Regions from separate parts of the Kocuria sp. CCUG 69068 genome, predicted to be linked through region 3. Evidence: riboswitches for the same ligand, from Rfam matches in the RefSeq annotation. Region 3 holds a riboswitch; each other region holds the start of a gene.
The links. Region 3 has a riboswitch for cyclic di-AMP ahead of CRM73_RS02515 (NlpC/P60 family protein). Riboswitches for the same ligand answer to the same signal wherever they lie in the genome.
Positions count from the first base shown of each region.

Region 1 (3,266 bases), on a different contig from region 3:
GATCACCGCCACCGTCACCAGGGCCCCGACCGCCGCGACAGCCGTCACCGCGCCCGCGCCCGCCAGGAGCCGCCGCCTGCGGGTGGCCCGGGCATCGGCCGCCCAGTGCTGATCCAGCAGCGCAGCACGTTGCTGCCGCGCCCGCTCCGGGTCCGTACCGCCAGCCATGCGTCCTCCTTGAAAGGCCCAAAAAGGGTCTTGCTCCTCATGAACGGGCAGGACAGTAGCTCACTGCGCTGAGCCTTTCCTGCAAGGCCTTCTTCGGAAGATCGTCCACCATCCACTCCTGGACATGTCGGCGAGTGTGCATCCTCGAGCGCAGGAGAGGCGCGTCCTCGGTGGCTAACGGCGACGACGCAGAAGATCCAGGCCTGGGGCGGGATGTGAGGACCGGGTGCGCACTCCTTGCTGGTCGTTCAAAGAGGACGCACCCGGAGTATGTGATGCCTGAACCGGCTCAGCGTAGGCAAACCTGGACCGGCCCGGAGCCGACGTTGACGCTGTCGAGGACCGCCTGGTGGCCGTTCCGGCCGCCGTGCACGGCCTCGCCGCCGCCGGGATGGACCCCGATGTGGGCGCCCCCGGGGAGCAGTCGACGAGGACATCGGTCTGGGTCTGGACGGTGGAGACGCGGGCGCCGGACTCAAGTGGTCGGCCGGTTAGCCGCGGAAACTGGTTCAGGCCGCGCCCAGCGCATCACTCACCGCCCCAGTGCAGGCCTGATCCCGGACGGTGTCACCGAAACGACCGATGTCCGACGGGGGTGCTTTCGGAGAGGAGCACTCCCGCAGCAGGTGAAGGGCGCAGCAGGTGCGCGTGAGGTAGAGGCGGTCCGGCCCCGGGTGAGAGCGGTCCGGGGATCTGCTGCGGTGACCATGTGGGGCACCGCAGCAGCGAGTCCGGCTCAGCGGTAGGTGTAGTACCCGTCGACGGGCATGGCGTTGACGGAGTGGACGAAGGTGCCCTGGGTCGGGTTCAACGCAGAGACCATCTTGCCGCCACCGATGTAGATGCCGATGTGGTTGCCACCGTTCTGGGACACCAGGTCACCGGGCTGCGGGGTGGCGGTCGGGGTGGCCGCGGCGATCTGCTGGGAGCTGGTGCGGGGGATGTCGATGCCGTTCTGGGCGTAGACCCAGCCGGTGAATCCGGAGCAGTCCCAGGCCCCGAAGGAGGTCCCGCCCCAGACGTAGCCGGTGCCCACACCCTGCATGGCCGTGCCCACGATGCCGCCGGCGGCCGGGGCGAGTTCGGTGGTGGCGGTGGACTGCGGGCTCACGCTCGAGGTGGCGGCGCTCTGCTGCGGGGCCGGGGCCTGGTCGGCGGGGGCGGCGGGCTGCGCGGCGACCGGGGCCTGGTAGGTGTAGGAGGCCAGATCGGCCATCGCCGAGGCCGGAGCCGCATAGGAGGACCCGGAGGCGGCGGGGATCTCGGCGTAGGCCTGGGCCGGAGCGATGGAGCCCACCAGTGCTGCGCCGGCGGCGGCGACGACGGTGGTGGTGCGCACGGCGCGCGAGGAGGTCTCGGCGCGGTGGCGGGCAGTGTTCTGCGTGAAAAGCGACATGGGTGGATTCCTCCCTTTGCCTACGAGGTGAGCTGTCGGATGCGGGTGGGAGACACCCGGCCGCAGAACGCACGCGCTCTGCACGGCTTAACCCCAAGGCCCCGGTACACCGGGACCGGTAATGGTTCCCCCGCTTCTGCCAAGCGATTTCTCTTCAGGAACCCCGGGCACCGGCAGAACTCGGCGATGTGCCACGGGGGCGCCAAGAAGATCAGCTCTCGGCACGCGGAGGACGATACAGGGCCCACCCCCTAATGTCACGTTTTGGTCACGGCCGCTGATCGGGTGGTCGCCTTGGTTGCCGAGGGTGCTCAGCACCGTGTTCCCGACCCAGCGGAGCTTCGTTTCGAGCGGGAACGTCAGGGTGTTCACCGTTAGCGGGGGCGTGGCCGGGGAGAGTCCCTGGTGGGCCCGAAGATGCACACCCTCGGCACGCCTGCGGCGGCCTGTCAGCACTGGGAGACCGCCGGTGGCTGCGGTGGGCGGTTTACGCGCGTAGGGTAAGAAAAGCGATCGAGGCTCTCGGGCGGTGGCTTCGGAGAATATCGGGAGGATAAATTCAGCGCGCACTCATATCTGCCGTAATCCGCCATCCGCCATCCGAACGAAGCACATTTCTTCATCGAATCTTCATGCCTTCAGCGTGTAGAGGAAGAACGGGCACGCTCAAGGGCAGGACAGGAATCGATGTGTTCGCCGGCAGGTGATTCGACTGCATGGCCTTAGGGGCACGCCCGGGGGTCAGTGTTCAGACGGCATCGACACGGCCGCCTCCAAGACGTTGATTCCGTTTGCGGCAACGGGAAATCCGGAGGATGCTTCGTCTGCTGCTTCCTCGATACTGCCGGTATATCCGGGCAGGACCAGGGCGCACCCCAGGACGAGGGCGGTGCTGGTGCGCTTCACAGGGGGCCTCCAACCGGCGGGGCGAGCGGGCAACGGCATCGGCCGCTCGAGACGCCAACAAGATATCCGCCTCGCCGTGGCGACGCCTGCCATGCCCTTGCGAAATGACCGCCTCCTACCCGAGGGGGTGGTCGTTGCGGTCCATCTGCCAGTCGGCCAGGTCCACGGAGACCGCCGCGGCGGCGCCGGCCCACAGAGAGAAGTCGAGCCATTTCCCGCTGAGCTGGAACCGGTCGTCGCTCACGGTCGGTCCTGCCCGGCGGGCCCGCCTTGGCCGAGCGGGACGGTGTCCTTCCAGAAGCCCTGGGCGCGGAGGAACCTCTCGAGGTTCTCGCGGTGGTCGGGGCACGCCAGCCAGCTCTTGCGGTGGTGTGGGGTGTGGATGCGCGGGTTGTTCCAGCGGATCCGCCACGCAGCGTCCGCGCCGCAGCCCTTGCGGGAGCACTGCAAGTTGTCGGGTCCGGCCGGTGGTGCCGCGGATCCGTGCGGGGACAGCGATCTGAGCCGGTCGGTCTCCACGGCGGTCGTGCTCCTCAGGGTACTCGGGCAGGCTCACCGGACAGCCCCGCGTCAGGCTCAGGCCGCGCCGCGGCGCCGGGAGGTGTCGTCCTCGACAGTAGCGGAGGAAGCCGGGTTCCCGCTGGGAGCAACCGTGCTCCCAGGGCCTGATGTCGCGGTCTGCGGGGCTCTCGTTGCGGTGTCTTTCCGTCGTCGCCGTGACCGGTGATGGACTCACCCGCCAACACGGGGTGAAGTGACCCCCCGTCATCAGGACACCCACGGCAGTGTGGCCCCT
Region 1 covers NZ_PDDL01000016.1:14,777-18,042, reverse strand. The annotation lists gene CRM73_RS05150 (DUF3105 domain-containing protein) at 1-168, opposite strand, end outside; gene CRM73_RS05145 (C40 family peptidase) at 905-1,564, opposite strand; cyclic di-AMP (ydaO/yuaA leader) riboswitch at 1,570-1,760, opposite strand; gene CRM73_RS05140 (hypothetical protein) at 2,306-2,470, opposite strand; gene CRM73_RS19720 (hypothetical protein) at 2,586-2,714, opposite strand; gene CRM73_RS05135 (hypothetical protein) at 2,711-2,989, opposite strand.
Region 1: it holds a riboswitch for cyclic di-AMP, as region 3 does, so the genes downstream of both, CRM73_RS05145 (C40 family peptidase) here and CRM73_RS02515 (NlpC/P60 family protein) in region 3, are expected to answer to the same signal.

Region 2 (3,266 bases), on a different contig from region 3:
ACGAACGCGGCGACGACGAAGCCGGCCACGATGCCTGGCACGGCGCCGCCGATCATGCCGTAGGCCATGTAGGCGTACTCGCGGTCCAGGCTCGTGCGGGCGTTGCGGCTGTAGTCGGTGGACATGGGGCCAGTCTATCGGCCGCCGCCGGGGCGCCGGGGTGGCCGGCGCGGTGGGCGCCGGGATGACAGCGGGTGCGCGGTTCCCGTCTGGCCGACCAGGAACCGCGCACCCGAAGCGGTGCTCTCGCGTGCGGTCAGCGCACGCGGACGTAGACGGGGCCGGAGCCCACGTTGACGCTGTCGATGACGGTCGTGCCGCCGTTCCAGCCGCCGTGGACGGCCTTGCCGCCACCGATGTAGACGCCGATGTGGGCCGCACCCATGCCGCCGTCGGCGTAGTAGACGAGGTCGCCCGGCTGCGCCTGGCCGGCGGAGACCTGCGTGCCGAGGCTCAGGTAGGAGGCCGGCCAGCCGTGGTGGTTGATGCCGGCGGCGCGCAGCGCGTTGGTGACGAGCGCGGTGCAGTCCTGGCCCACGCCGAGCTGGCCCATGGCGGCGGAGGAGATGGTCGCGCCCTTGCCGGAGGCCGAGCTCTGCGGGGTGACGGTGCGCTGGGCGGCCGGAGCGGCCTGCACGGCCGGCTTCGGGGCGGGCGCGGCGGCGGGCTTCGGGGCCGGAGCGGCCACGGCGGGAGCCGCGACGACCGGGGTCTCGACCTTCTGCCGCTCGGCCTTCTTCTCGACCTTCTTCTCGGACTTCCGGTCGGACTCGACCTTCTGCACGTGGGCGACGGGCTCGAGGGACACGGCGGGCGCCGCGGCGGGGGTGGCCGCGGCCACGGCGGACAGCGGGGCGTCGGCGGAGGCGTCCTGGGCCGGAGCGGCCTGCACGGAGACGGTGGTGGCGAGGGCCAGCCCGGAGAAGGCGGCCACGGCGGCCACGGTGCGGGCCTTGCCGGAGAAGAGCGAGCCGATGCCGTTCGAGGAGGTCAGATCACGGGTCATGAGGAGTTCAGACGACTTTCTTTCGGAGCCGGGCCTGCCGGAGGGCGCGGGTGACAGCACGGATCGCCCCGGGCAGTGCGCGGGGTGGGCCGGTGTCCGGCAGGGGTGCGTTCCGGGATCGGGAACGACGGCCGGCGAGCGGAGGAGGGGGCGCCGTCCGGTCGGACAGCAGGCACCGCCGGGAACCGGGAGAGCGGTTCTCGGCGTGCGGGGTGGGGGGGTGATCGGGTGCCGCCCGCGACGAGCGGGGTCGTCGCGGGCGGCGGACCGGATCAGAAGGTGTAGTAGCCGTCCAGCTGCATGGCGTTGACGGAGTGGACCTGGGTGCCCTGGGTCGGGTTGAGGGCGGAGATCATCTTGCCGCCGCCGATGTAGATGCCCACGTGGGCGCCGCCGTTCTGCGAGACGAGGTCACCGGGCTGCGGGTTGGCGGTGGGGGTGCCCGCCGCGAACTGGGACCAGGTGGTCCGGGGCAGGTCGATGCCGTTCTGGGCGAAGACCCACTGGGTGAAGCCGGAGCAGTCCCAGGCGCCGTAGGCGGTGCCGCCGTAGACGTAGCCCGCACCCTGCGCGGACATCGCGGTGCCCACGACGCCGCCGGCGGCCGGGGCGATCTCGGTGGTGGCGGTGGACTGCGGGGTGACGCTCGAGGTGGCGGCGGTCTGCTGCGGGGCCGGGGCCGGGGCCTCGTAGGCGGGAGCGGCGGGCTGCGCGGCGACCGGGGCCTGGTAGGTGTACGAGGAGTACTCGGCCAGCGAGGCGGAGGCCGGGGCCGAGTAGGCCGCGCCGGTCTCGACGGGAGCCTGGGCGAAGGCCTGGGCCGGGGCGACGGAGCCGATCATCGCGGCGCCGGCAGCGGCGGCGATGGTGGTGTTGCGCACGACGTGCGAGGTGGTCTCGGCACGGTGGCGGGCAGCGTTCAGCGTGAAAAGCGACATGGTTGAGTTCCTCCCTTTGCCTACGAGGTGAGCTGTCGGATTCGGGTGGGAGACACCCGGCCGCAGAACGCACGCGCTCTGACGACTTAACCCCAAGGACCCGGATCACCGGGACCGAAAGTGGTTCCCCCGCTTCTGCCAAGCAGTTTCTGTGTAGAGGCCACGGGCACCGGCAGAATTCGGCGATGTGCTCCGAGGGCGCCGATCCGACCAGTGATCGGCACGCGTTGAACAGTACATGACAGATTACGGAAGTGTCACGTTTTGATCACGACAGATAACAGCCGGACAACGCTGCGGGTCTCAATGAGTAGCTATTGAGAGGAAAGGTCGAATCAATTCGCACCTGTGACGAGCTGTGCAGTGTCTTCGAGCGCCCTGGGAATCCGCCTGTCACCAGGGAAGCCGCGCCTCCGGGGTCCGGCTCGGGCCGGACTGGCCGAAAGTGGCTTGTGAACGTCCCCACACCCGGGAAGAACCGTTCGCCGCCCCGCTCCGGGAGACGGCGGCGCCTCAGGGAGCGAGGACGCGGATGGCCGCGGCGGTGCGCAGGTCGATCTCCGCGGACCGCCCCGTGGCCGCCACCTCGATGCGCACGATCTGACCGTCCACCCGGGCCGTGACCTCCGCCCCGGTGAGCACTCCCACGTCGCTCAGCACGCCCAGGAGGTCCGCGTCCGCCTGGACCACCTCCGGCAGCAGCGCCACGGTGTGCGACCCGTCCGGGTCGTGGCGGGCGGCGTCGAGCAGGGAGGGGTGCGCCGCTGCGGGGCTCTCTTCGACCCCGAGGGCGGCCAGACCGGGGATCGGCGTGCCGTACGGCGAGTACCGGGGGCTGTGCAGCAGGTCCACGAGCCGCCGCTCGACCTGCTCGCTCATCACGTGCTCCCACCGGCACGCCTCGTCGTGCACCTGGGCGAGGTCCAAGCCGATGACGTCGGCGAGCAGCCGCTCCGCCAGCCGGTGCTTGCGCATCACCTGCACCGCACGCTCACGGCCGGCAGGGGTGAGCAGCAGCGACCGGTCCTGGCCCACCGTCAGCAGCCCGTCCCGCTCCATCCTGGACACCGTCTGCGAGACCGTGGGCCCGGAGTGGTCGAGGCGCTCGACGATCCGCGCCCGCATCGGCGTGATCCCCTCCTCCTCGAGCTCGAGGACGGTCCGCAGGTACATCTCCGTGGTGTCGATCAGGTCGCTCATGCCTCAGTCATCCTTCGTCCGGCCGTCCCGGCCCGGGGATCCCGCCCGGTCCGGTCTTCCCGCACGAGCTTAGTGCGCGAGCCCTCCGGCCGCCCGGAGGGAGGAGGCGCCCGCGGGGCCCG
Region 2 covers NZ_PDDL01000130.1:4,190-7,455, reverse strand. The annotation lists gene CRM73_RS16925 (hypothetical protein) at 1-125, opposite strand, end outside; gene CRM73_RS16920 (NlpC/P60 family protein) at 257-1,006, opposite strand; gene CRM73_RS16915 (C40 family peptidase) at 1,279-1,944, opposite strand; cyclic di-AMP (ydaO/yuaA leader) riboswitch at 1,950-2,139, opposite strand; gene CRM73_RS16910 (metal-dependent transcriptional regulator) at 2,458-3,144, opposite strand.
Region 2: it holds a riboswitch for cyclic di-AMP, as region 3 does, so the genes downstream of both, CRM73_RS16915 (C40 family peptidase) here and CRM73_RS02515 (NlpC/P60 family protein) in region 3, are expected to answer to the same signal.

Region 3 (3,266 bases):
CGCCCGGTTGCGGGAGCGGTTCGCGGCGGAGGCCGACGTCGTCGACCGCGAAGCCGAGCAGAGCGCGGCACGGCCCCCTGCCGAGATCCTGGCGTCCTGGCAGGACAGCCGGCGCCGCGTGCTCGAGCGGCTCGCCGCCGTGCCGGAGGGCGAGCGCATCCCGTGGATCGGCCCGCCCATGCGAGCGCCCATGATGACCAGCGCCCGCATCATGGAGACCTTCGCCCACGGCCAGGACGTCCGCGACGCCCTCGGGGTTCCCCCGGTCGCCTCGCACCGGCTGCGGCACGTCGCCCATCTGGGCGTGGCCACCCGCGACTACGCCTTCCGGCAGCGCCGGCTGGCCCCGCCCGCGGAGCCGTTCCGCGTCGAGCTCACCCACGAGGACGAGACCTGGACCTGGGGATCGGCCGAGGCCGGTCAGCGCGTCCACGGCCCGGCCCTGGACTTCGCGCTGCTCGCCACCCGGCGCCGGCACCGCCAGGACGGGAGCCTCGTCGCGGAGGGCCCCGACGCCGACGCCTGGCTCGACATCGTCCAGGCCTTCGCCGGCCGGCCGGGTCCGGGGCGACCCCCGCTGTCGTAGGCAGGTGAGGATTGGGCACACGTGCGGGAAGGCTCTTCGAGCGCCGCCCCGATGCCAACGTGGCACAGAATGCAGAGCACGCACCCCGGACGCGTCCGTGAAGAAAGTTGGCCCACGGCGAACCATCATCACGAATGCAACGCTTTCTTTTCGTGAATTCTTGACTGGACCCTGAGACGCACTAAAGAAATCGTTCTTTCCGCCCCGTAGAAAAGGGACCGCTTACGTCGACGATCAAAGGTCCCGTCGAGCTTTCCCGGCAAACGGTCGCGCCATGACACGGGTGGCGCCACCCGGACCTCGACTCCAGGGCAGGGCATGCTCGCCCGTCGAGACGACCCGGGCAGAGCCCCAGGTCAAGACTACTTTCGTCTCGAACTGAGCCTCCCCGGAGATCTCCATCGGCGCCCCTCACCGAACCACTTCGCCTGAGTGCGGAGGCGCATTGCCCGGCCGTCACAGAAGCCGAGACACGCCCGTGATCAAAGCGAGACTTTTCCGTTATCTTTCAATTAGTGTTCTCTCCGTGCCGGTCGCCTCACCGATCGGTATCCCCGTGCACATCGCCGAATTCTGCCGGTGCCCGGGGCCCCCAGAACACATCGCTCGGCAGAAGCGGGGGAACCATGAACGGTCCCTCCCCCGGGACCTAGGGGTTAAGTCGTCAGGGCCCCCATCCTGACGACCGGGTGTCTCCCACCCGCATCCGACAGCTCACCTCGCAGGCAAGAGGGAGGACATCACTCATGCCCGTTTTCCAGTCCCGCATGCCCCGCCACCGCGCCCAGAGCTCGTTCCGCCTCGGACGCACCGCGATCCTGACGGTCGCCGGCGGCGCCCTGGCGCTCAGCAGCGTGGCCCCCGCCCAGGCCGCCCCCGCCGCAGCCCCCCAGCAGCTCGTCAGCATCCAGTCCCAGTCCGGCAAGGCCGCGACCATCGCCGCCGCCGCCAAGAACCAGCTCGGCGTGGGCCAGGACTGCACCGCCCTGGTCACCAAGTCCCTGCGCGCGGCCGGGATCAACCACCACGGGTGGCCGGCCTCCTATCTGAAGCTCGGCACCCGGGTCTCCGCCGCCCAGGCCCAGCCCGGCGACCTGGTCTACTACGCCAACGGCGGCATGGGCTTCGCCCACATCGCCGTGTACATCGGCGGCGGCAAGGCCGTCCATGGCGGCTGGAACGGCAACCAGACGGTCATCCAGACCGTCAACGTCGGCTCCGGTCCCGTCTACATCCGAGTGCGCTGACACTCCACGCAGGATGCGGGTGTGCGGTTCCCGTCCCGACGGGAACCGCACACCCGAGTCTCGTTACGGGGCGCCTCAGGACACCGAAAGGCGTCGAACACCTTCAGCCGTGACCCTGTACCGGCGCTTGCGACTGGTGGGAGGAGCCGTAGCCTCGAGCATGCCACGGCCGATGAGCTCGTTGATCCGGCTCAGCGTCCGGCTGTAGGTCCATCCCAGGTGGGCGGCCACCGGTCGCGTGGCATCCAGGCCCTCCGCACCCACAGCACGCAACACGGACTCCAAGTCTTCGTCCAGGACGATCGTCCCGCCGGGTCGAGGCGCCGACCTTTCGGGTGGGCTCGATGGGTCGACATCGGGCCCGGCCACTCGGGAAGACAGCGCGACGTCCGGTGAGAGCTGATACCGGGCATAACGTCTCCCGCCAGAACGCTCGGCCAGCCCCCGGTCCACGAGGTCGGTGAGTGCCGCGGTGGCTTCCCGGCTGTCGAGTCCCCAACTGCGCAACCGCTCGTTGGACACCTCGGTGCCGTGGTGGAGCATCGCCAGGGCCATGTGCTGGGCATCGGTGAGGCCGGTGACGCCCAGGGAGGCGATCCATTCCACGGTGTCGGTGTCGAGAAGGGCATGCCGGGGAACGGTGACCTTGACGTGGCTCAGCGTGGCCTCGAACTCGGGCGGGGTCATGCCTGCAGCGCGCAGCGTCGCCATGATCCGGGGAATGCCCGACCCCCTGTTCTCGCAGACCACCTCGCGCCGGCCCGGGAGTTCGACGTCGGAGAGCAGACGAGCAAGCAGACCGTTGCGCGAGGACGTGATCTCATCCGCGCCGAGCCCCCCGACCTCGACGCCGCCGTAAAGCGAACCCGGGTTCTTGACGACGAGCCGATCTGCATAGAGCTCGATCTGCACTTGGGTCCCCCTGGCCAAGGGCCCGTAGTCCCGGTGCATCAGGGCGTTGACCACGAGCTCGCGCACGGCTTCGAGCGGGTACTCGTATCGGTCCGACCGTCCAGCCCCCTGGATGACGGCGCCACGCAGCATATTGCGCTCCACCGCGGCCACTGCGTCCTGCACCATGACCGGCAGCGGACCGTCGACGGTCTGGTTGTCGAGAAACCGTCGTCCGTCCTGGGTGGTTTCGCCCATGGTGGTTCCCGGCAGCGCCACGAAGGTGACGTTGAGCTGCGGGAAGAACTGCTGCGGGTAGATGCCCAGGCACAGCAGGCCCGCCAGTGACGGAACGAGGTTCTCACCGTCCCGCACCAGTACGCCCAGGCGGGTGAGAGCGACGTCGTCGGACACTCCGGCGAAGGCCCGAGGGGAGCGCTCCCGCACGCGGGTGAGCAGCGCGGAGACCGCTTGGGGGTCGAGGTCAGCGAGCGCGGCCTCCCTGACCGGCTGCTGATCATCGGTGGGTTGGCCCTGGTTGG
Region 3 covers NZ_PDDL01000007.1:26,721-29,986, reverse strand. The annotation lists gene CRM73_RS02520 (TIGR03084 family metal-binding protein) at 1-586, shown strand, start outside; cyclic di-AMP (ydaO/yuaA leader) riboswitch at 1,141-1,327, shown strand; gene CRM73_RS02515 (NlpC/P60 family protein) at 1,333-1,833, shown strand; gene CRM73_RS19870 (ATP-binding protein) at 1,909-3,266, opposite strand, start outside.